Regions from separate parts of the Clostridium fungisolvens genome, predicted to be linked through region 1. Evidence: a T-box and tRNA genes for the amino acid it is inferred to sense, from the RefSeq annotation. Region 1 holds a T-box; the other holds one or more tRNA genes.
The links. A T-box is a leader RNA that pairs with one kind of tRNA and senses whether it is charged. The one in region 1 lies ahead of thrS (threonine--tRNA ligase), so its partner is inferred to be a tRNA-Thr.

Region 1 (12,224 bases):
CTCTAAATTATCATAAGTTCTAAATACCAAACCTGTAAGTCCAGAGTTAGCAAGAATGTCATATAGCTTACTTGAGTCTTCAATAGTTATTGTAGTGTCTCCTCTTTGTATTACTGGCTTAACATTGTTCTTTGCTGCTGCGCTGAATATAGCTTTAGCTACTTCTTCAATCTGGTTTGAAACAAGCACTTCTTTGCCAGCATTAGCTTCCTTAGCTATTTCTGCTATAACATCTTTATCACTTATAGGTGCCTTAGTTTCCTTTACGATAAAGCTTGGATCATAAGCATCTTTTAATGCATCTGTATTTATTGTTATATCCTTAACTTTATCTACAAGTATTACTCCACCAACCGCTGGAACTTTAACTGTAACCTTTCCATTCTCTACTACATAGCTTTCATTTTTGTTGAGTATATTAGTTAGCTTAGTCCCATCACTTATTCCTTTAGCTTCTAAAGTTATTTCTACTACAGTTGTCTTTCTATTTGCAACCACTAAGGCTTTATTTTCTTCATTTGTTCTAGTAAATGCTATTATATCATTTAAATTAGCGTTATCTACCTCAATTGGGTTTATATCTCCTGTTCTAAGAACACTATATGCATTTCTTATATTTGCTAAAGTAGCATACCATTCTACAATATCCTTATCCCCTTTTCCCCATATCATACCTCTTCTATTATCTGGATCATCAGCACCAACAATTCCTGCTTCATCACCATAATAAATACATGGCGCTCCTGGATAAGTCATTTGTAAGAAAGGAACTAATCTTAGCTTTTGTTTAGCTAACTCTGATGCTTCACCTGCAATTCCTCTTTGACTTTTTTGCCAACCATCTAATGCAGATAAAACTCTTTGAGTATCATGAGAGTCAACTAAATTAAGCATTGCTTCAAAAGCTTCCTTTGGATATTGTTCTCTCATCTTTTCTAATTCTTTTACTGAATCTGTAGCCGAAGTTACGGTTTTATTATCATCCTTAGTTCCTTTTGCAAAATCAAGAACTGCACCTCTAAATCTATAGTTCATTACTGAATCATACATATCGCCAAGGATATATCTTGATGCATCAGTCCAAATTTCTCCTATTATGACATTGTCGCCTTCAGACTTAACTGCACCTCTGAAATTTCTCCAGGTTTCATCTGAAACTTCATTTGCAACATCTAATCTCCAGCCATTTGAACCTTGTCTTAACCATAATCTAGATATTGCATCTTGTCCATCAATTATTTCATTTGCCCAAGATTTAACTTGATATTCTGATCCATTTAACGCTTGAATAACTGGCATAGAGTCATATCCCCACCAGCCTTCGTAGCTGTAATGTTCAGTTGAAAGACCTGAATCTACCTTTTTATTCTCAACCTTGAACCAATCTTTGTAGTGAAGATCTGTTATTCCCTTTGAAGCCAAATCAGCAGTAACTTGCTTCTCAGCATCTTGCTGACTTAGATTTTGTAAATTCATTAAATCATAAACTCTTGACCAATATTGATATGCTCCTATTGGCTTATTCTTAGCCATATATTTATCATACCTATCAAAGTACACGGAATCATCAGATACATGGTTAAACACTCCGTCTAGTATTATGTGCATACCTCTTTCACTAGCTGCTTTTGTAAGGTTTGCAAAGTCTTGCATATTTCCTAGCAAAGGATCTACCTTTGAGTAGTCTGTAGTATCATATCTATGGCTGGAAATAGATTGTCCAACAGGGTTAAAATAAAGTATGTTAACCCCAAGAGCCTTAAGGTAATCAAGTTTCTTTTCTACCCCTTTAAGGTCTCCGCCGTACATTTCATTACTCCAGTTACCGTCACCTACAGTTCCCTTATAGTCAGGGTTTATCTTTGGATTTCCATTTTCATCTTTTATCACATTTCCATCTTTATCTTTTAAATATTCAAGTTCAGGATCTTCCGTTATGCTATACCAGTTTGTGTAGAATTCATATGGAGTCATTCCTCTTGAAAGCTTTTGCAAGAAATCATTATCAGTATCTCCATCAAAGAATCTGTCAGGGAATATTTGATATACAACACCATTTTTCATCCAATCTGGAGTCTTAAAATCTTTTTTATAAATATTTAAACCATACTCTAAGACTGATGATAAATCTCCAGCCTTACCTGTTCCAAAATACCCATCATCATCACTATAGGTTTTTACATCTGATCCATTGGATATAACAAAATAATAGGTGTATTGTCCTATTGTATTAAGTGTAAACTTAGCAGTCCATTTATCGTGGCTATCATCAAAGGTACCATTCTTGCTCATTTCATATTTGTTTATTCCTTCTGGCCCTTTTACAATTATCTTTGCTTCTGTTAAATCATCTTTAGCCGCCTTTAAATTGAAGGTTAATTCTTCTCCTTCTTTTGCTGCACCAAATGGCATTTTATAATCTGAACTTTTAGAATCAAACGAAACTTCATTTTCATTAATCTTCACTGTAGCTGCATCATTAAAAATTGTCTCAGTTATTGGATCAAAGTTTATTGATACTAGCTTATCTTCTGAAAGTTCTATAGGATTAACCTTATAAGTTTTATCACCACATTCTATTACTAATTGATCATGAATTCCCTTTTTCAAACTTAGTTCAGCTGAATAAATTCCTTTATAATCATTATCCTCAAGCTTAACTTTTTCAGAAAGTTCAGGACCAGTTATAAAGGCATCCACCATTGTATAACTTGTCGAATCAACCACAAAGTGACTGTCATCGTTATAGTAAAATGTAACATCTCCAGCCTTTGAAACAACAAGTGGAATGTTAGCGCCATCTTTTACAGCCTTCTGTCCATAATTTTCAGTCCAGCTCCCCATGGCTATCTTATATTCATAACTTCCAGATGGAACATCTTTTAAAGTAAGTTTATACTTTCCATCTCCTACATATTCCATTGCAGTTTTATCTGATCCGGCAGTCCATGCTGATTCTCCTGCAACAGTTTGAATAGTACCTGCTATAACTACTTTTCTACCTGAAAAACCTGCAAACTTATATATAGAGTTACCATCCTTTTGATCTTGTACTGATGGATCCGTTATCCAATTGCCATCAACTATAAATTTATATTGGATTTCCTTTGCAACATCACCAACTCTAACTGAAGTTGACCATATTCCATCAGCATCTTTAACCATCTTAATTTTATTATTCTGCCAATTTGTTATATCTCCAGCCAAATAAACTTCCTTGGCATTTAAGTCTTTATATAAAAACTTCACAGTACCATTATCATTTAAAACTGGCCCACTTAATTCTACTGGTGGCTTAGGAACACTTTTGAGTCCTAATAATTCAGCTACTTTTGTATAGTCATTTATAGAATCATAAACAGTTTTGTTCCTTTCATCAGCAACAAAGACTACCTGTTTTCCACCACTTGGTATTGTTATTTTTACATTTGGTCCTGATGGAATTCCTCCGTCATCCCAAGAATAGTTATTAAGTATCTTATACTCAAAATCACCACCACTGGCAAAATATCCTGAATATACAAACAATCCTGTATTATTTAATGGATATAGCTCCCAGCCCTTTTCATCAGTTTTCCAATCAATAGATTGTCCACTCTGTCTTATAGTTCCAATCAGTGATGGACTTTTTAAATATTCTGGCACAGCTATATCGTTGCTTGCATATCCTTGTAAATAATCTGCAAAAATAGTTATTTTATTAGTTCCTTTTGGTATGATTACCTTTACATTATCTCCGTTATTTCCAACCTCTCCATTACCCCATGCACCATTAAAAGCCACTTTATATTGGAGCTCGTAATCATTTGCTTTAGCAGAATCTTTTATTTGAAAAGTTTTACTATAGATTCCACCACCAATATAATCAAGCTTAAAATTATCATCTGCAGGGTTCCAAGACTTACCACCATCTAATAGATTGTCTATGTTACCTGTTAGTATAGCTTTTGTTTTAAACTGATCTGCATTATTTATAGAATCATATAATTTCTTCTGTTTATAATCTAATCTAAAATATACCTTTGTATCAATGTCTAAGTTTAATTTTATATTGTCACCACTCTTAATTCCGTCTTTGCCATAATTCTCATCAAAAGATTTATTCATGGCAACTTTATATTCATAACTTCCTGCTTTTAGGTCTAATGAAGTTTCATATATACCATTTTTATATTCTTTCATAAGACCTTTCAAATTAGATGGATTCCACTGATCTGATTTCTCAGCAAAAAAATCTCCCACAATGGTTGCCATGGCATCAGCTTGTAAAACAACTTCATCTTCTGCCATAACAGGCTTCACATAAATATTACTAAACAAAGTAATAAATAATGTTAGGCAAGCGAATAAACTCAGAGCTTTGTAATACTTTTTTCTCATATTCATCCCCCTTATACTTTCATGCAATCGATTGCATGTCAATGCGAAACCGTTTGCACTGTAATTATATTATACATGTTCATAATAATATTTCATTTGTGAATTCATATGAATTATTTAAATACTTTTTATATGAAATTCCATATTATGTAATTATAGCTTTCTCTTTACATAAAAATACCACTTTGTAGTTAAATAGTTAAAACCATCACGGATTAACTTGACTACAAAGTGGTCCATATTTAAATTTGACTAAAATTAGAAGGTTTCTAGTTGATCTTTTCTATTAGCTTGCTTATCCTTAATATTGTTGAGGTCTTTTGTTGACATATTTTCTCCATTATTCTTTATGTATCCTGCAGCATTTATCATGTTATCGATTATATTTTGCTGCTCATCTTCTTTATAATTGTCTCCATATACAATTTTGTCCTTTAGGGTGTCTATTTCTCTTTTTCTCGCATCTTGTATCTCTTCAGCATGTTTCATTTGCTCAGAGGATATTATATCTTGATTTTGCTCTATATGTCTTTCTGTTCTTGTATACTTTTCAACAGTATCTACTATCTGATTTATTCTATTTTCTACTTCTTGTTTTCTTCCATCATTCATAATTATTACCTCCTTAAAAACTTTTTGACCTAAACGTGGTAAAGCTTATAGTACTAATAATTTAATGATATGTTTTGAAATATTTCTAAAATTAAGTGATTTTTCGTAAGCTTATTAAATCACCAAATTATAGATAAACTACTTCCTATTGAAACTTATCAAAATAAAGATTCGTAGAAACATCGAAATATTTATTTTGACTCTAAGGTTTGAAGTACTTTATCTGTTCAATTGAAATGGTTCAATTATATTTTGCACCTAAGTAGTCTAATAATACTTATAAATAAATTCATAGTTTATTTATTTTAACCTTCTTAAGAATGGCTAACCATTATTTGTTTTAATTAATCATATAATTAAACCTTTAATGAAACTTAAAATTAGCGAAGCTATAAAACAAAAAACATCTACCATTTTCGTAAAGGCAGATGTGCAAAAAAGCTCACTGGAGAAGGTTTCTTAAACATTTTTTTATTTAAATTTGTTTTAAATATTTTTTAAAACAAAAAAAATCATAATCGAATGATTATGATTTTTGGTGCACCATCAGGGACTCGAACCCGGGGCACCCTGATTAAGAGTCAGGTGCTCTACCAACTGAGCTAATGGTGCTTATTTGGAGCGGGTAGTGGGAGTCGAACCCACCTTTTCAGCTTGGAAGGCTGGAGTATTACCGATATACGATACCCGCACATTAAATTCTATAAATATTATAAATCAATTCCAAACTACTTGTCAACATTTTTTTTAATAACTTGGCTGGGGTGGTAGGATTCGAACCTACGACTGGCGGAGTCAGAGTCCGCTACCTTACCGCTTGGCGACACCCCAATGTCAACATTTTAATTTTATCACTAGATCGATTATTTGTAAATATATACATATATAAAAATTATCTTAAATCTTTATATCTTAGAGAATAAAAAATTCGCTAAAGTGATTTTCTTTAGTAAATTTTTTTGTGCGTCTGCCTTTTCTTAAGCGTATGTGAAGAATCTTACAGGCGACATATTTTTCTTTTTTTATTCTTTAACTTATACTATATCATAAGTATGTTCTCATAATTATCCACAGATATATTTGATGCATAAATATCTAAAGAATAAAAAAAACAGCACGTATAACGTGCTTTGGCTGGGATGGCAGGATTCGAACCTACGGATAATGGAGTCAAAGTCCATTGCCTTACCGCTTGGCGACATCCCAAAATATGGTGCGTCTTAAGGGATTCGAACCCCTGGCCCACGCCTTAGAAGGGCGTTGCTCTATCCAGCTGAGCTAAAGACGCATTTCAAACAAAATATATTTTAATATATCTTTTATAATATGTCAATAGTTATATTTTAGACTATCTCTGTCAAATCCCTTGTTAAAGTTAACTTTAGTTTTTCTCCACTAACTGGATTTTTATGAACCTGCTTACATAGTTCTATCCACTTCTCTTCACTCATTCCTATCTTCTTCTCAAAGGCATCTTCACTATCAGTTTGTAGGTTAGTATTTATAATAAATTGACCTAACTCAGATGCAGATGAAAATACCTTCATATATAAGAATGTATCTATGTCTCCTAACCAACTCATATTGAACTCTCTAGAAAACTTTTTTAACTCTTTCATAACTTTATCGCTTGGAACATCCCACAATGATTTTATAAACGCTATTTGTTTTTTCATTACAGCCGCCTCTGATTGACTTAACTTTCCGTCCTTCAATCCCTCTGATATAATCTTTTCAGCATTCAATTGAGAGAATTCTGCTATATTTTTATATTTTCCTTCTATCCATTTATAAAATGCTTCTGGAAGTAAGCAATATTGTATATATCCTAATAACATTTTAGCCTTAGGTATTGGTGTCCAAACACTTTGTATTCCAGACTTTCTTGTAAAAATTACGTAATGCATATATACTGTTTTTTCTGTTATAGGTTCATTTTCGAATATTCTAGATTTTAAAGTTTTATTATTTCTTACTAGTTTATCCCAATAATCTATAGAGTTATAAGTTACTATCATTTAACCACTTCCTCTCTAAATATGTAAACCTTTTCTATTTAATTATATTTCATATTATTTTATAATGCAATGTAAAAAACCACTTGCTTTAGATTTAACATTTCCAGTTATGTTATAGGAATCCAACTTTTCAACATTTATATGCTTGATTGTACCAATAGTTCATGATATTTTATAATTATAAAATATTCAGGAGGAATCATATGTACCGATGCGAGATCTGTGGAAAATCAGCAGATATTCATCATATTGTTTATAAGAGTGAAGGCGGACTTGATATAAGGCTAAATTATAAATATTTATGCCACAGCCACCATCGTGGCAAAGATGGCCCCCATAGAAATAATGCAGTCAATTTAAAATATAAAGTTGAATTACAGGATAAACTCCAAACCATTTTATTTAAAGAACATTATACTTTTATTGATTTATTAAAGATATTAGATATAAACAACAATTCTTTAAAAAAGCTAGTAAGAAATATAAAACTGTTTAAAGAAGGTTATAAGTCTAAAGATATTATTTTTCAAATAATGGGCCAAAAATCGTACACTAGTGAAATGATAGAGGATTTTATATTGGAAAAAATACTTTCTAATTACTAATATTATATTCACTACTACCTCATTGTTTGTATATAAATATAAAAATATATTAAAATAGTCAAAATCATAAAGCTTCTTATGATTTTGACTATTTTAATATTAGCACAAACACTTTTATTCTATAAATAGAATTATAATTTTCTAAATAAAAAAAGCAGCTTTCTAGCTGCTTTTTATTTGGAGCGGAAGACGGGACTCGAACCCGCGACCTTCACCTTGGCAAGGTGACACTCTACCATTGAGTCACTTCCGCAAGTGGTGCAGATGAAGGGAGTCGAACCCCCACGCCGTAGGCGCTAGATCCTAAGTCTAGTGCGTCTGCCAATTCCGCCACATCTGCATTGCTCACAAAAAATATTATACACTATTTAGAAATAAAATCAATAGTTTTTTATATTATTTTTTTGGAGCGGCAAACGGGATTTGAACCCGCAGCCTTCACCTTGGGAAGGTGACACTCTGCCGTTGAGTTATTACCGCTCATAATTTATAGTAACATTTTACCATATTAATCATACATTGTAAATATATAGTGACATTTTTGCTATTTAGTAAGTTAAAACATCAATGATTTTTTAACTTGTCATTTTTTTTAAATTAGTTATATTACCTAATTATTATTAATATAATTCATAAGAAATAATATTTGGAGGAACTATCCCATGAAAAACTTAGATGAAATCTTATTAGAAGAGGTAAAAAGGGCACTTACTGAACTATACAATGACTATTCAGAAATAACTACAATTGGAATTATAGAAAAGATTACAGGTTCCCCATATACACCCTCCTATAGTACAAACAATATTGGGCTCACAAGTTTTATAAGCAATTATGAGAATGAACTAGGCTTGGAATTTCTAAATTACGAAAGCTCTTATTGTAATGAATATAACTCACAAACTGCAGTATGGAGATTTAAATAAATAGCACTATTACATTTCTTCTATGTTGTTCTATTATATACTTCACAACTCTAAATTATGATATTTACAAAAAAGTTTACATAATCAAACTAGGTTATGCAAATATTATAATTTAGGTTTACAGTGTCTCCTACCGCCCTAAATCTCTTTAAGTTAAGAAAGAAGAACACATTGAAAACTTTGTATAGTTTTTAATTAGGACTTATTTAAAGATGAAACACTTCAATCCGAAATCTATTTTCACCCCCCCTCTGGTTTCTGAGCGGAGAGTTTGAAAACATAAATTTAATTATGAAGTGGTTCATCTATAAAGAGTTCTTATATCGAAACTTAATTTATACTTGTTCTAAAATCCTGGCTTCTGAGGATTTTCGGGCATGTATAAATTAATAGTTGAGTTAGGAACTCTATAAATACTTGACATTAAAATAAAATAAACTTATAATTTATAAAAAATAGCTAAGTTTAATTCTATGAAGAGAAGAGTAAGCTTTGGTACATTTGCAGAGAGAAAATACATTTGCTGTGAGTATTTTTATATGGAATTAGCTGAAAACTAACTCTGAGTGACTTTAATAAAGTCCGTGAAAATCGCGTTAAGATTACTAAAGTGACTTGTTTTTCAAGTAATTTGGGTGGAACCACGGGAATGATATTCTCCCGTCCCTTGATATAGGGACGGGAGTTTTTTATTTTGTCTAAAAACTGTCCTTTTCAAGTTTAATTTATATTTAAATGTACTTCTATCTGTTTTCCACGGAATATGAGTTTAAACTTAGGACTATTATATAAATTTTATTATGAAGGGAGATTCACAAATGGTAAAAATAACTCTTAAAGATGGATCAGTTAAAGAATTTGAAGCTGGTTTATCCGTTTATGAAATTGCTAAAGGCATTAGTGAAGGACTTGCGAGAGTAGCTTGTTGTGGCATCGTTAACGACAAGGTGGTTGATTTAAGATTTAAGGTTGATGCTGATTGTAACTTGAGCATTTGTACTTTTGATTCACAAGAAGGTAAGGATGCATTTAGACATACAACATCTCACATATTAGCATATGCGGTTAAAAGACTGTTTCCAGAAACTAAATTGGCTATAGGTCCTTCTATAGCTAGCGGTTTCTATTATGACTTTGATAAAGAAAGTTCTTTTTCAGCAGCTGATTTAAACAAACTAGAAGATGAAATGAAAAAGATCATAAAGGAAGACGCTCCAATTGAAAGATTTGAACTTCCAAGACAAGAAGCTTTAAAGCTTATGGAAGAAAAAAATGAATCTTATAAAGTAGAATTAATTAATGATCTTCCAGAAGATGAGGTTATATCCTTCTATAAGATTGGTGACTTCACTGATTTATGTGCTGGCCCACACTTAATGTCTTTAAAGCCAATAAAAGCTTTTAAACTTCTTAGAAGTGCAGGTGCTTATTGGAGAGGAAACGAAAAGAACAAGATGCTTACAAGAATATATGGTACTTCCTTCCCCAAAAAATCAGAACTAGATGAACATTTAGAAGCATTAGAAGAAGCTAAGAAAAGAGACCATAACAAATTAGGTAGAGAGTTAAGTTTATTTACTACTGATGAAAATGTAGGTCAAGGTCTTCCTCTATTAATGCCTAAGGGTGCTAAGGTTATTCAAGTACTTCAAAGATGGATAGAAGATGAAGAAGAAAGAAGAGGTTACCTTCTTACAAAAACTCCTCTTATGGCTAAGAGTGATTTATATAAAATATCTGGTCACTGGCAACATTATAAAGATGGAATGTTTGTTTTAGGCGATGAGGAACATGACAGTGAAGTATTTGGTTTAAGACCAATGACTTGTCCATTCCAATTTTCAATATATAATTCAGATCAACACAGCTATAGAGATCTTCCTCTTAGATACGCAGAAACTTCTACTCTATTTAGAAATGAAGCTTCTGGAGAAATGCATGGACTTACAAGAGTTAGACAATTTACTTTGGCAGATGGTCATATTGTATGTACTCCAGAGCAAGTTGAGCAAGAGTTTAAAGACGTAGTTGATTTAATAAAGTACGTTATGACTACATTAGGAATTCAAGATGATATTTCCTATAGATTCTCAAAATGGGATCCTAATGATAAAGAAAAATATATAAACAATCCTGAAGCTTGGGAAAATACTCAAAACCTAATGAGAGAAATTCTTAATCATTTAGAAATTGATTACGTTGAAGCTGATGGTGAAGCAGCTTTCTATGGACCAAAGCTTGACATTCAAGCTAGAAATGTTCACGGAAAAGAAGATACTATAATAACAGTACAAATCGACTTTGCTCTAGCTGAAAGATTCAACATGACTTATATAGATAAGAATGGAGAAAAGAAACTTCCTTATGTAATCCATAGAAGTTCAATTGGTTGCTACGAAAGAACTCTAGCAATGCTTATTGAAAAATACGCAGGTGCCCTACCAACATGGTTAGCTCCAGTTCAAGCTAAAGTACTTCCTATATCTGATAAGTATAATGATTATGCAGAATCTGTTGTTAAAGCATTGAGACTTAAAGGTATAAGAGTTGAGGGTGACTACAGAGCTGAAAAAATTGGTTACAAGATAAGAGAAGCTTCTGTTGAAAAAACTCCATATATTTTAATAGTTGGAGAAAAGGAAGTAGAAAACAATTCAGTATCTGTTAGAAGCAGAAAAGCTGGCGATGAAGGTTCACTAGAATTAGCTGGATTTATCGAAAGATTAGTTAACGAAAACGCTACTAAAGAACATTAAAAAATAGAACTCCTTATGGGAGTTCTATTTTTTTTATTCAATATCTATACATTCTATTGCCAGAAATTATATAGACCACTACTTTATAATTTATATTTTTGTAGCAACCCCTTATTTTATATCTTTTATAATATTAAAGTTTCTTATCATCTACTGAATCAAGCCACTGCTCTATGGAAGTTATTATTGAACTTACACAACCATCTTCAAATGGAGATTTCAAGTTTGCATAACTAACTAGTTCCAAGAATGATTTTGTTCCCCCAACTCTACAAAGCTCTACATAGTCTTTCCATGCCTCTTCCCTATTTTCATTAGCTCTTTTCCAAAATTGAAGTGCACAGATTTGAGCTAAAGTATAATCTATATAATAGAAAGGAGAGGTAAATATGTGAGATTGTTGGAACCACCATCCCCCTCTTTCTAAGAAATCACAACCGTCGTAATTTTTATGTGGTAGGTATTTCTTTTCTATTTCTCTCCAAGCTGTCTTTCTCTCTGCTGGAGTTATGTCAGGATTTTCATAAACAAAGTGTTGGAATTCATCAACAGTAACTCCATAAGGTATAAACTTTATAGCACTTCCTAAATGTATAAACTTATATTTGTCTGTATCTTCTTTGAAGAATAAATTCATCCATGGCCAAGTAAAAAACTCCATACTCATAGAGTGAATCTCACAGCTTTCATAAGTAGGAAAATTACACTCAGGTATCTCTATCCATCTAGATGAATATACTTGAAATGCATGCCCTGCTTCGTGAGTCAATACATCCACATCTCCTGATGTTCCATTAAAGTTAGAAAATATAAATGGAGACTTGTAATCTGGTATATAAGTACAATATCCACCGCCTGCTTTGCCCTTTTTAGTAACTAAATCCAATAATTCTCCATCCACCATAAAATCAAAGAACTCTTTAGTTT
Region 2 (12,224 bases), 590 kb from region 1:
AGATTATGGAACTTACCCATATGTAACATCATCAAATACTACTTCTGGTGGAGTGTCTAATGGTGTAGGTATTGGACCTACAATGATTACTAATGCTGTTGGTATTGCGAAAGCATACACAACAAGAGTTGGTAAGGGTCCATTCCCAACAGAATTGGAAAATGAAACAGGAGAATGGATAAGAGAAAAAGGACATGAATTCGGAGTAACTACTGGTAGAGCTAGAAGATGTGGTTGGTTGGATTTAGTTATATTAAAGACAACAGTAAGAGTATGTGGATTAACCTCTTTAGCTGTTACAAAGATTGATACTTTAGCTGGACTAGAGAAAATAAAGGTTTGTGTTGGATATAAGTTTAACGGTTCTATTATTGATTACTTCCCAGCAAGTCTTGAAGATTTAGCTAAATGCGAACCTGTTTATGAAGAATTTGATGGATGGGATGAATCTGTAGCTGATGCTAGAAGCTATGAGGAACTTCCTGAAAATGCTAAGAAGTACCTAACTAGAATAGAAGAAATAACTGATACAAAGATATCAATAGTTTCTGTGGGACCTAGAAGAGACCAAACTATGAGAGTTAGAGAACTATAAGATAATTAATATTTTTATATTGAAAAAGGACCTATTTATAAAGTAGGTTCTTTTTTACTGTATAGGAAAATATAAAATTTTTATGCCAGTTAAGCCTAGATATTTTAATGCTTTTGGAGTTTTTTATTGTTATACGGTAAAAAAAGTGAAATTTATTCGTATGCCAAATTTTCCTCATATACATTCTGAATGACAGATGCGCAAAAAAAGCTTGCCGAAGAAGATCACCTCAGCGACTTTTTTACTATATAAAAATATTAAGATTTTATTTTATTGTAACTTAGGTTACTGAAAAAAAGATTTTTTTTATGTAAAATAGACTCATAGGTAGTGAAAAACAGCTTGAAAAATATACTAGATAAGTTTGCATTTAAATCCGACCATTTTGGTTGAATTTATATAAATAATCTAGTATAATAATTAAAGTAAGCTTGTAACATAAAATTATTTAAAAGTGAGGTTGATAGTAATGGTTACTAAGGACATGACAATAGGTGAAGTAGTTAGAACATATCCACAAAAAGCAGAAGTTTTGATGAGCTTTGGAATGGGTTGTGTTGGATGTCCATCAGCTCAAGCAGAAACTATTGAAGAAGCTGCTTTAGTACATGGATTAAACCTTGATGAATTAGTAGTTGCATTAAATAAGTAATAAATAAGAACTTTTAAGGACGTCTTTGTTAAGACGTCCTTGTTTTTGATGTTTAGAAAAACGTAAAAATTTTAAACTAGTTAAATCTAGGAATCTAAATGGCTTTAAAAGTTTTTTATTATATATCATAATAATAGGTCATAAAACGCCAGTATGGTATAATATTTAACATTGATGTTAAAATTATACTATATGAGTAGTGATGGAGGGTTTATGCTTAAAAAATTTGAAAAAGAATACGAAATAAATTATCACGATGTAGCATGGAATCTAAAGGCGTCTATTTCCACTATAGTGAATTTCCTATGTGATATAGGATTTAGGCAATCTGAAAGCCTTGGAGCAGGAATTAAGGCCATGATGAAAGATAAGCAGTCATGGGTATTTTATAAATATGATATAGAAGTCTACAGATATCCAGATATAGAAGAAAAGATAAAAGTAATTACTGAACCAATAGGTTTTAGAAAGTTTTATGCTTACAGAAAATATATTGTTTTGGATGTTGATGGGAATGTAATTATTGAGGGAAAAAGTATATTTTTCTTTGTTGACTTAGAAAAGAGGCGAGCAATAAGAATACCTGATCAGCAGTATAAGGTATATGGAGTAGAGGGTGACTTAAATTATTCAATAAATATTGATGACGTTAAGCCAATTAAAGAATATGATTTTATAAAGACTTTTAGAGTAAGGTACGGGGATATAGATTCTAATCTTCATGTTAATAATGTAAAATACATAGAATGGGCAGTAGAGAGTCTACCAATTGGTATTGTTAAAGAAAATAGCATTAAAAGAATAGTTGTTAACTTCTTAAAAGAAACAACTTTTGGACATGAGATAACTTCTTCTTGTAGCATAAATAACCTAGAGGATAGTGTAGAAAGCGTTCATAAGATAGAAGATGAAGAAGGAAAAATCCTAGCTACGGTAAGATGTGTTTGGGAATAAAATAAATGGATAAAAAATCGCTAATATATTCACATTAGCGATTTTTTATTTTAATTGGATGCACTTTTTCCAGCTAATACACCTGAGCTCCAAGCCCATTGCAAGTTAAAACCACCACAATCTCCATCTACATCTAAGATTTCTCCACAGAAATATAGGTTAGGAACAATTTTTGATTGAAGTGTCTTAGAATCTACCTCTTTGGTATTAACACCTCCAGCTGTTACTTGAGCACTATCAAAACCATTAGTACCAATGCACTTGAAAGACCAGTTTTTTAATAAATTAATTATATTATTCTTTTCCTTCCAGTCTAGGCTATAACAAGGTTTATGGATATCTTGTATTCCAGCTTCTTTTAATAAGATTGGAATTAGCTTCTTATTTATTACGCCTATAAATGATTCCATTAGGGTTCTATGTGATACCATAGCCCAATGTGATTCAAAAAAGTTATGTATATCTTCAATAGACTTTTCAGGCATCATATCTACAGAAATCACCACTTCTTTATTTTTTGAAAGAGAGTAGGACGCTATCCTAGAAAGCTGTAAAATTGGAGGTCCTGATATGCCATAGTCTGTAAAAAGTATTTCTCCGAATTCTTTTCGTAACGGAAGTCCATTTACTACTACTTCACTAAATCCATCGAACTTTATGCCAGAAAGAGCTTTTAAACTTCTATGCTCTAGCTTAAGCTGTATTAACGCTGGAATTGGCTCGATTATACTATGACCCAAATGATAAGCCAAGTTATATGCTGAACCATCTGATCCGGTTTTATGTGCTGATTTTCCTCCACAAGCTAATATAACTTTTCCACAGCTTATAGTACCTAAAGATAAATCTGATGTGGATAACTTAAAAATATCATCATTGTGGACAATATTTTTTACTTTGAAAGAATTATACACAGGTATATTTCTATCTTCTATAGCAAATCTTAATATATCCACAACTGAAGAAGCTTGAAGTGATTGTGGATACATCTTTCCTTTTTCTAATTCTATTATAGGTAAACCCAGCAATAGAAATAGATTTTTTGTGTCTTCCACTGAAAAGTTATTTAAACAATAATTAAAAAAGTTTGGGTTTTCACTATGATAATTTTCAAATGGAAAACCAATTAGCGAATTACTTATATTGCAACGGCCATTACCAGTGGTTAAGATTTTTTTGCCAACCCTATCAGTACCTTCTATAATTGCCACGTCTGCGCCATAGTCTTTTGCTGTAATAGCTGCTAATAGACCTGATGCACCACCACCTACTACCACTATATCATGATGTATATTACTCATTTGCTTACAATCTCCTTTTAACTAATATTATGAATATCTAAAAATGTACAATTTTAATGAAAAATCTATTCTTAAAACTATAATAGTTTGTGAGTATAAGTTTAAAAGGGTTTTTACATAGGCTAAGTTTTTTTGTAAAAAACCTATAATTATATTTTTAACATAAAAGTTTGTTAAATAACAATTAAATATAAACAATAATTAATTGATTATTATATCTTTTTGTTATAAACCCAATGCAAATTAAAAAAAATTAAAAATCTGATGAAATAATAAGTTTAATGTTAACTAAATATCTAAATTGTGTATATGTTATGTAATTATTATCATAGTAATATATAATTTTAAAACTCACATACTATAGTAGATAGGTATGCAAGATTACAACTAATATATTTTTATAGTTTAATCTCTATTTAGCTTAAATTAGTATATCTATATATTATAAGCATATAAAGGAGTGTATGATATGAGTGCAAAAGATTTAATGGAATATGACAACTGGATTGTTGTGGGTGATGTAGAAAATAATGAAAAATATGCTTCTAAAATATTAGCAAAATTTAGTGCTAATGGATATAATGTCAGCGGAGTAAATCCTAGGGCAAATGTTAAGGATGCGTATAAGAGTATAAAAGAAGTTCCTTATCATATTGATGCAGTAGATTTGTGTATAAATCCAAAGAGTGGTATAGAGCTTGTAAAAGAAGCAGATGAACTTGGAATAAAACATATCTTAATACAACCAGGAGCAGAAAGTGAAGAAATATTAAGCTACTGCAAGGAACATGGCATAGAAGCTGTTGAAGGTTGTGCGTTAGTAGAATTAGGATAAGTATATAAAGATATTTATAAGGGAATTCTATTTTTACAATGAGTAAAGTATGAGGAGGGATATCCATGGATGATAATAAATACAGACAAAAAGATAGACCTAAAAGTAATGCAGAACTCAGAAAAATGTTTCCAAAAGAAGGCGCTTATATAGGTGACAAGAATAAAGGTAAGGGTGATTACCAGGATAGACATAAAGATCATAGCGGACAATATTAAATCATATTTAAAGGTGGCTAATAAAATATATATCAATTATATAAAGGTTATTTTAATTCTAGGAATATAATTTCAAAGAAGGATAAGCTATAAAAGTTTCTATAAATTGATATGGCTATATAAAAAATATAGCCACCTTTATTATCTAAAAATAGAAGTAAAAGTTGCTATATTATATATAAAAATAAGCTTTGGAAAGCAATTAGAAGCTATTATTTGATAACCTCAAATAACTAAATTTTAAAGATAAATTTAAATTTTTTTAAAAAAGTGTTGACACTGAGTCTTATTTTTTGTAATATATCTATTGTTGGGTCGTAAAGACGACATAAATTTAAAACATAAAATTTAATTTGGCTCCTTGGTCAAGCGGTCAAGACACCACCCTTTCACGGTGGTAACAGGGGTTCGATTCCCCTAGGAGTCACCATTATCATATTTTTGGGCGCATAGCTCAGCTGGGAGAGCATCTGCCTTACAAGCAGAGGGTCACAGGTTCGATCCCTGTTGTGCCCACCAAAAATATGGCTCAGTAGCTCAGTTGGTTAGAGTGCCGGCCTGTCACGCCGGAGGTCGAGGGTTCGAGCCCCTTCTGAGTCGCCATTTTAAATGCTGGCATGGCTCAACGGTAGAGCAGCTGACTTGTAATCAGCAGGTTGTAGGTTCGATTCCTATTGCCAGCTCCACTAAAAAACAAAATATTTGGCTCCTTGGTCAAGCGGTCAAGACACCACCCTTTCACGGTGGTAACAGGGGTTCGATTCCCCTAGGAGTCACCATTATCATATTTTTGGGCGCATAGCTCAGCTGGGAGAGCATCTGCCTTACAAGCAGAGGGTCACAGGTTCGATCCCTGTTGTGCCCACCAAGAATATGGCTCAGTAGCTCAGTTGGTTAGAGTGCCGGCCTGTCACGCCGGAGGTCGAGGGTTCGAGCCCCTTCTGAGTCGCCATTTTAAATGCTGGCATGGCTCAACGGTAGAGCAGCTGACTTGTAATCAGCAGGTTGTAGGTTCGATTCCTATTGCCAGCTCCACTAAAAAACAAAATATTTGGCTCCTTGGTCAAGCGGTCAAGACACCACCCTTTCACGGTGGTAACAGGGGTTCGATTCCCCTAGGAGTCACCATTATCATATTTTTGGGCGCATAGCTCAGCTGGGAGAGCATCTGCCTTACAAGCAGAGGGTCACAGGTTCGATCCCTGTTGTGCCCACCAAAAATATGGCTCAGTAGCTCAGTTGGTTAGAGTGCCGGCCTGTCACGCCGGAGGTCGAGGGTTCGAGCCCCTTCTGAGTCGCCAATTTGATGCTGGCATGGCTCAACGGTAGAGCAGCTGACTTGTAATCAGCAGGTTGTAGGTTCGATTCCTATTGCCAGCTCCAAGATAAAGACATCTTACGATAGTAAGATGTCTTTTTTGTCGTATACAAATAAAACATCAGAAAAAACTTCACAAAGCATAAAAAATAAATCCTTATTCCTACATAAAGATGAAACACTTCAATTTGAAAATATAAATTAGATTATGAAGTGATTTATATGTTTAGTAAAATAGATAAAATTTATAGCAATTATTATAGTTAAATAATACTTTACGTAAAAAATAGTAAATAAATGCGATAGATTTAGTAAAAAGACTACTATGTAAAAGATTACTTGTAAGAAAAATACATTAAATATGTAATGATATCAGATAATTTTATTGATATCAACAATTAATAAAAAAATATTTGTGTGAAAATACAAAAAATTATATTGACAGTATAACTAAATTTTACTAAAATAAATTTGTAAACAATTACAAACGGGTATGAATTGAGAATAGTTTATGGGGGGATCATTTATGAACAAAAAAGTATTATTATTAACTATTACAGCAGCACTTTCGCTAACTTTAGCTGGATGCTCATCAACAAAGACTGAGACAAGCAAGGATAGTGGACTACCAAAGGTCGGAGTTACAATATATAAATATGACGATAACTTTATGTCATATGTAAGAAGATCAATTGATACAGGTGCTAATGGAAAAGCTACATTATCAATGAATGACTCACAAAATGACCAATCAAAGCAAAATGAGCAAGTTGATACTTTGATTTCTAAGGGAGTAAAATCATTAGCAATCAACTTAGTAGATCCAAAGGCTGCTCCAACTATAATTGACAAAGCAAAGAAAGCAAACCTACCAGTAGTATTCTTTAATAAAGAACCAGAAGCAGCTGCATTAAAGAGCTACGATAAAGCTTGGTATGTTGGAACTAAATCAGCAGAATCAGGTATACTACAAGGTGATTTAGTAGTAGATCAATGGACAAAGAATAAGGATAAATGGGACAAGAATAAGGATGGAAAGATTCAATACGTATTATTAAAAGGTGAGCCAGGACATCCAGATGCAGAAGCTCGTACTAAATATGTTGTTGATGAAATAAAGAAAAAAGGTATAGATGTTGAAGAATTAGCTATAGATACTGCTATGTGGGATACTGCAAAGGCTACTGACAAGATGGATGCATGGATATCAAAATTCGGTGACAAGATAGAGTTTGTTATAGCTAATAATGATGCGATGGCTTTAGGTGCTTATGCATCACTAGAAAAAGCAGGATATTTCAAAGATGCTAACAAATTTATGCCAATAGTTGGTGTTGATGCTATACCAGAAGCATTAACAAAGATAAATGAAGGTAAGATGGTTGGTTCAGTACTTAATGATGCTAAGAACCAAGGTCAAGCAACTCTTGACTTGGCTATAAATGCAGCAAATGGAAAGAACCCTACTGATGGAACAAAGTGGCAATTAGATGATAATAAAGCAGTTCGTGTTCCTTATATTATCGTAACTAAAGATAATATATCTGTAGGACAGGATGCTTACAAATAAAAACACCATGTATGAGGCACACATAAGGTGTGTCTCATACTTATTTCAGTAATGAATTATATGGAGGTGTAAACCATGAGCAATGCGGTTGAAGCAGGATCAAAGCAAGAATTTATTCTAGAGATGAGAAATATAGTAAAAGAATTTCCTGGTGTTAAAGCATTAGCGGGAGTAAATTTAAACGTTAGACCAGGAACGGTACATGCATTGATGGGCGAAAATGGAGCAGGAAAGTCAACTCTAATGAAATGCCTCTTTGGTATTTATCATCCTAATGAAGGAGAAATATTTTTTAATGGTCAAAGGGTTCAATTTCAAAACTCTAAACAAGCTTTAGATAATGGAGTTTCGATGGTTCATCAGGAATTAAATCAGGTTAGACAGCGTAATATAATGGACAACATTTGGCTTGGCAGATATCCTCACAAAGGACCTTTTATAGATGAGAATAAGATGTATGAGGATACAAAGAAGATATTTGATGAATTAGAGATAGACGTTGATCCTAGAAGTAAAGTAAATACTTTATCAGTATCTCAAATGCAGATGGTTGAAATAGCTAAGGCAGTATCTTATGATTCAAAAATTATAGTTATGGATGAGCCTACATCATCACTAACTGAAAAGGAAGTAAACCACTTATTTAAAATAATTAATAAATTAAGAGAAAAGAATGTTGCTATCATATATATATCACATAAAATGGAAGAAATTTTAAAGATCTCTGATGAGGTTACCATAATGAGAGATGGTCAATGGATTTCAACAGAGCATGCTAGGGATCTAACAATGGATTTAATCATAAAAATGATGGTAGGTAGAGATCTATCGAATCGTTTCCCTGAAAAAGTGAACAAGCCAGGTAAAGTAATACTAGAAGTTAATAACTTAGTTGCACAAACGCAACCATCATTAAGAGATATAAGTTTTAATCTTAGAGAAGGAGAAATCCTAGGGGTTGCTGGGCTTGTTGGAGCAAAAAGAACAGAACTTATAGAAAGTTTATTTGGGATGAGAAAGATTGAATCAGGAAAGATAACTCTTCATGGAAAAGAGATAAGTAATAAATCTCCTCAGAAGGCCATGCAAAACGGATTTGCATTAGTTACTGAAGAAAGACGTGTTACAGGTATATTTGATAGACTTCCTATAAGCTTCAACTCTATAATAGCAAATGTTGATAGCTATATAAACAAGTTTGGAATATTATCAGACAAGAACATAGAAAAAGATACTCAGTGGGTAATAGATTCCATGAGAGTAAAAACACCTTCGCAGAAGACACATATAGGAAAACTATCTGGAGGAAATCAACAAAAGGTAATAATAGGACGTTGGTTGCTTACAAAACCAGAAATACTAATGCTAGATGAACCAACTAGAGGTATTGACGTTGGTGCTAAATTTGAAATATATCAGTTAATGAATGAACTAGCTAAAGAAGGAAAAGGAATTATAATGGTATCCTCTGAAATGCCAGAACTACTAGGAGTAACAGATAGAATTTTAGTAATGAGTAATGGAAGACTTGCAGGTATAGTCGAAACAAAAAATACATCACAAGAAGAAATTATGCGTTTATCAGCAATGTACTTATAGGGTAGGGGGAATTGAATATGGAAAAACAAAAATTTTCTTTAAAAGGTAAGTTTGACAAGACTTGGTTAATGAATAATGTTATTTATATAGTTCTAATTGCATTATTGGTAGTTATAGTAGCTATATCTCCTGATTTTTTAAGCATAAATAATTTTCGTAATATATTAGCTCAAGCATCTACTCGTATTATAATAGCTTTAGGTGTTGGTGGTATATTAATTACGCAAGGTACAGATTTATCAGCAGGACGTATGGTAGGTTTATCAGCAGTTCTTTCTGCATCAATGCTTCAAGCAACTGATTATGCGTATCGTATGTATCCTCATCTACAAAAACTACCGGTAGTAGTGCCTATATTAATAGCTATGCTAGCATGCGGTATAATAGGTCTTTTAAATGGTGTTGTAGTTTCAATTTTTCAAGTTCCACCTTTTATAGCGACTTTGGGTATGATGATCATAGTTTATGGACTTAACTCAATATACTTTGACCGTCCTCCATACGGAGCTCAACCAATAGGTGGTTTGGACAAGGATTTCTCTAATTTTGTTTTAGGTAGTATTGGTACAGGGACAAAATTTGAAATACCTTATTTGATTATATATGCTATCATAGTAACACTTATAGTATGGATCTTATGGAACAAGACTAGATTTGGTAAGAACATGTATGCAATCGGTGGTAATCCCGAAGCTGCAACAGTTTCTGGTGTTAATGTAGTTAAGTATCTATTATTAATATACTTCTTAGCAGGAGCTCTTTATGGATTTGCAGGATCTCTAGAAGCAGGACGTGTTGGTAGTGCTACAAATAATACTGGTAATATGTATGAACTTGATGCTATAGCAGCCTGCGTTGTTGGTGGTGTTTCTACAGCAGGTGGTATAGGTACAGTTCCAGGTATAATAACAGGAGTATTAATATTCCAAGTTATTAACTATGGACTAGCATTTATAGGTGTTAATCCTTATTACCAATACATCGTAAAAGGATTAATTATAGTAAGTGCAGTTGCAATTGATATCAGAAAATATATAAAGAAAAAGTAATATTCTATAAATAAAAGAAGCAGTGATATTAGAATCATTGCTTCTTTCATTCTTTAAAAAATTATAATGTGTACCTATTAATTTATCTAGCTAAGTTTTTCTTAACTCGTATATCTTCGGAGTAGAATTTGAACAGTTTAAAGTTTCCAAAAAGACGAGAAGTTATTCTCTCTGCATAGTACTTAGTCAATGTTTGTAGCGACAAATTTGTTGAGATGAGCATTTTCTTTTTATTTAATAACTTTTTGTTTAGTAGTGTGAATAGTTCTGTAACAGAAAACTCAGTTATCTGCTCTGCGCCTAAATCATCAATTATAAGTAAGTCGCAATTAATTAAAAGGTCTTCCACAGATAGATTGTTATTGAATCTAATTTCCTTTAAGTCTTTGATAAGTTCGTCAGAAGTTCTATACACTACTAGGAAGCCTTGGTCTAGTAGCTCCTTTGCAATACAGTTAGAAAGGAATGTCTTACCTGTTCCTGATGTACCATAAAATAATAAGTTATCATCCTTTTTAGAAAAATTAGGGAGATAATCAGCTGTAATTGAATTAAGTATAGTCTCCATGTTTTTTCTAGGAGAAAACTTTTCATCTCCAATCCTATGAGAAGGATAATAGTTTAAGTTAAAAGTATCAAAGTTTTCCTCTTTTATAGCGTTCTCAAGTCCAGAGGCTTTGTATTGAAGTTTAACTAATTTTTGTTTATAGCATGAGCATCTTTCTGTTACAATATAACCAGTATCTTTACATTTACTACATCTATAATGCAAATTTAAGTATTCTGGATTATATCCATGGGACACTAGCAATTCGTATTTTCTAGCTCTTAATTCAGTTATTGCATCTTTTAATTGGTCGAAGCTTTGTTCAGATTCATCTTTTGATTTTAATGCATTTATAGATAGTCTTATACACATTTTACCTATTTCATTATCTAAATCTAATATTTCAGGGTGTTCATTTTTTATTATTTCTCTACGTTTCTTTAAAGCAGCAGCTTCTTCTTCTCTTATTTTTGCATAAATATCTGTCAGTTGACCTTTATATTCGTTAATCATTATTATCCCATCCTAATAACTTTCTTTCTAATGAATCATAATCGTAAGTTCTTTGTTCATAATCTGTAAATTTCAAATTACTTTTTTTGCCGTTATCATAATTGTTAGATCTATTGTTACTAGTTTTTGAAGGTAAGTTTTTAGTTGCTACATCTTCAAGGGTTTTTATACCGTCATTATTCCAGCGGGTTAATATTCCATCAATGTATCTAAAGTCAGCTCTATTTAACCTCTCAAAACATATTTCACAAGCCTTTAGTATAACTTCATTAGAAAAGTTGTATGTAAACATCCATTTCTCCATAAGTTCCTCTTGAGGCTTCATGACTTCTGCATTTTTTATCCCTAGATAAGCTAGTATTTTTCTTATTTTTACCCACTTATCTTCACTTCTAGTAATATAAGCATGAACATCCTCTATATTTTTTATTCCGCTATCATGCCAAGCTAATGCAACCTTTTCTATATATCTAGAGTCAGCCTTTCCTTTAGATACACAGTATTCTATAAGCATTAATATCATTTCTGATGAGAAAGAAAAATCGTTTTGCAACCCAAGATATGTTGACATTTCCTTAGGGGATAGTGGTCTAGCTAGCAGCCTTTCAACTTCCTTAAGCATATCTTTAGTATTGTTTTTATTTAATTCATCTAATAAGTTAAGTGTAGATTCAGTATTTTCATCACCGCTTAATTCCATAAACTTTATATTGAAATTATTCATCTTGTCTATAGGAACCAATTGTATTATACCTTCATCATGCCAATAGTTTAAGGCATTCATTATATCTGATTCTAAAAGATTTAAGTTAGAAGCTATAATGGATGAGCTAACTCCTAATTCACCTGAAATACTATACTTTAGCATCATTAGGTAAACTTTCACAAATTCACCTCTTGCTTTTGGCATATATTTTTCTAGAAAAATATTGCTTACAGGAGTAAATTGTACAGGAGAATTTTTAAGCATAAATGTACTCATAGGGCAATAACCCTCCATTCAATGTAGTTTGTATGCCGTTATCATTATGAAATGATAAACTTTGATGTAATTATATTATAACAGAGGGGAA

Region 2: it encodes a tRNA-Thr, which carries the amino acid that the T-box ahead of thrS (threonine--tRNA ligase) is inferred to sense. The anticodon was not compared.

The regions. Positions count from the first base shown of each region.
Region 1 is NZ_BLZR01000001.1:4,276,872-4,289,095, forward strand. Features, by position in the region: gene bsdtw1_RS18855 (alpha-amylase family glycosyl hydrolase) at 1-4,380, opposite strand, end outside; gene bsdtw1_RS18860 (hypothetical protein) at 4,639-4,992, opposite strand; tRNA gene bsdtw1_RS18865 (tRNA-Lys) at 5,529-5,604, opposite strand; tRNA gene bsdtw1_RS18870 (tRNA-Gly) at 5,610-5,683, opposite strand; tRNA gene bsdtw1_RS18875 (tRNA-Gln) at 5,749-5,823, opposite strand; tRNA gene bsdtw1_RS18880 (tRNA-Gln) at 6,124-6,198, opposite strand; tRNA gene bsdtw1_RS18885 (tRNA-Arg) at 6,204-6,280, opposite strand; gene bsdtw1_RS18890 (hypothetical protein) at 6,336-7,010, opposite strand; gene bsdtw1_RS18895 (HNH endonuclease) at 7,214-7,615, shown strand; tRNA gene bsdtw1_RS18900 (tRNA-Gly) at 7,794-7,868, opposite strand; tRNA gene bsdtw1_RS18905 (tRNA-Leu) at 7,872-7,955, opposite strand; tRNA gene bsdtw1_RS18910 (tRNA-Gly) at 8,021-8,095, opposite strand; gene bsdtw1_RS18915 (hypothetical protein) at 8,278-8,541, shown strand; T-box leader at 9,006-9,212, shown strand; gene thrS (threonine--tRNA ligase) at 9,360-11,297, shown strand; gene bsdtw1_RS18925 (M3 family oligoendopeptidase) at 11,431-12,224, opposite strand, start outside.
Region 2 is NZ_BLZR01000001.1:4,865,512-4,877,735, reverse strand. Features, by position in the region: gene bsdtw1_RS21645 (adenylosuccinate synthase) at 1-595, shown strand, start outside; gene bsdtw1_RS21640 (DUF1858 domain-containing protein) at 1,065-1,247, shown strand; gene bsdtw1_RS21635 (acyl-[acyl-carrier-protein] thioesterase) at 1,461-2,201, shown strand; gene bsdtw1_RS21630 (BaiN/RdsA family NAD(P)/FAD-dependent oxidoreductase) at 2,252-3,502, opposite strand; gene bsdtw1_RS21625 (CoA-binding protein) at 3,972-4,337, shown strand; gene bsdtw1_RS21620 (hypothetical protein) at 4,403-4,555, shown strand; tRNA gene bsdtw1_RS21615 (tRNA-Glu) at 4,911-4,985, shown strand; tRNA gene bsdtw1_RS21610 (tRNA-Val) at 4,999-5,074, shown strand; tRNA gene bsdtw1_RS21605 (tRNA-Asp) at 5,082-5,158, shown strand; tRNA gene bsdtw1_RS21600 (tRNA-Thr) at 5,167-5,241, shown strand; tRNA gene bsdtw1_RS21595 (tRNA-Glu) at 5,260-5,334, shown strand; tRNA gene bsdtw1_RS21590 (tRNA-Val) at 5,348-5,423, shown strand; tRNA gene bsdtw1_RS21585 (tRNA-Asp) at 5,431-5,507, shown strand; tRNA gene bsdtw1_RS21580 (tRNA-Thr) at 5,516-5,590, shown strand; tRNA gene bsdtw1_RS21575 (tRNA-Glu) at 5,609-5,683, shown strand; tRNA gene bsdtw1_RS21570 (tRNA-Val) at 5,697-5,772, shown strand; tRNA gene bsdtw1_RS21565 (tRNA-Asp) at 5,780-5,856, shown strand; tRNA gene bsdtw1_RS21560 (tRNA-Thr) at 5,864-5,938, shown strand; gene mglB (galactose/glucose ABC transporter substrate-binding protein MglB) at 6,400-7,443, shown strand; gene mglA (galactose/methyl galactoside ABC transporter ATP-binding protein MglA) at 7,519-9,042, shown strand; gene mglC (galactose/methyl galactoside ABC transporter permease MglC) at 9,060-10,091, shown strand; gene bsdtw1_RS21540 (ATP-binding protein) at 10,174-11,151, opposite strand; gene bsdtw1_RS21535 (DnaD domain protein) at 11,144-12,133, opposite strand.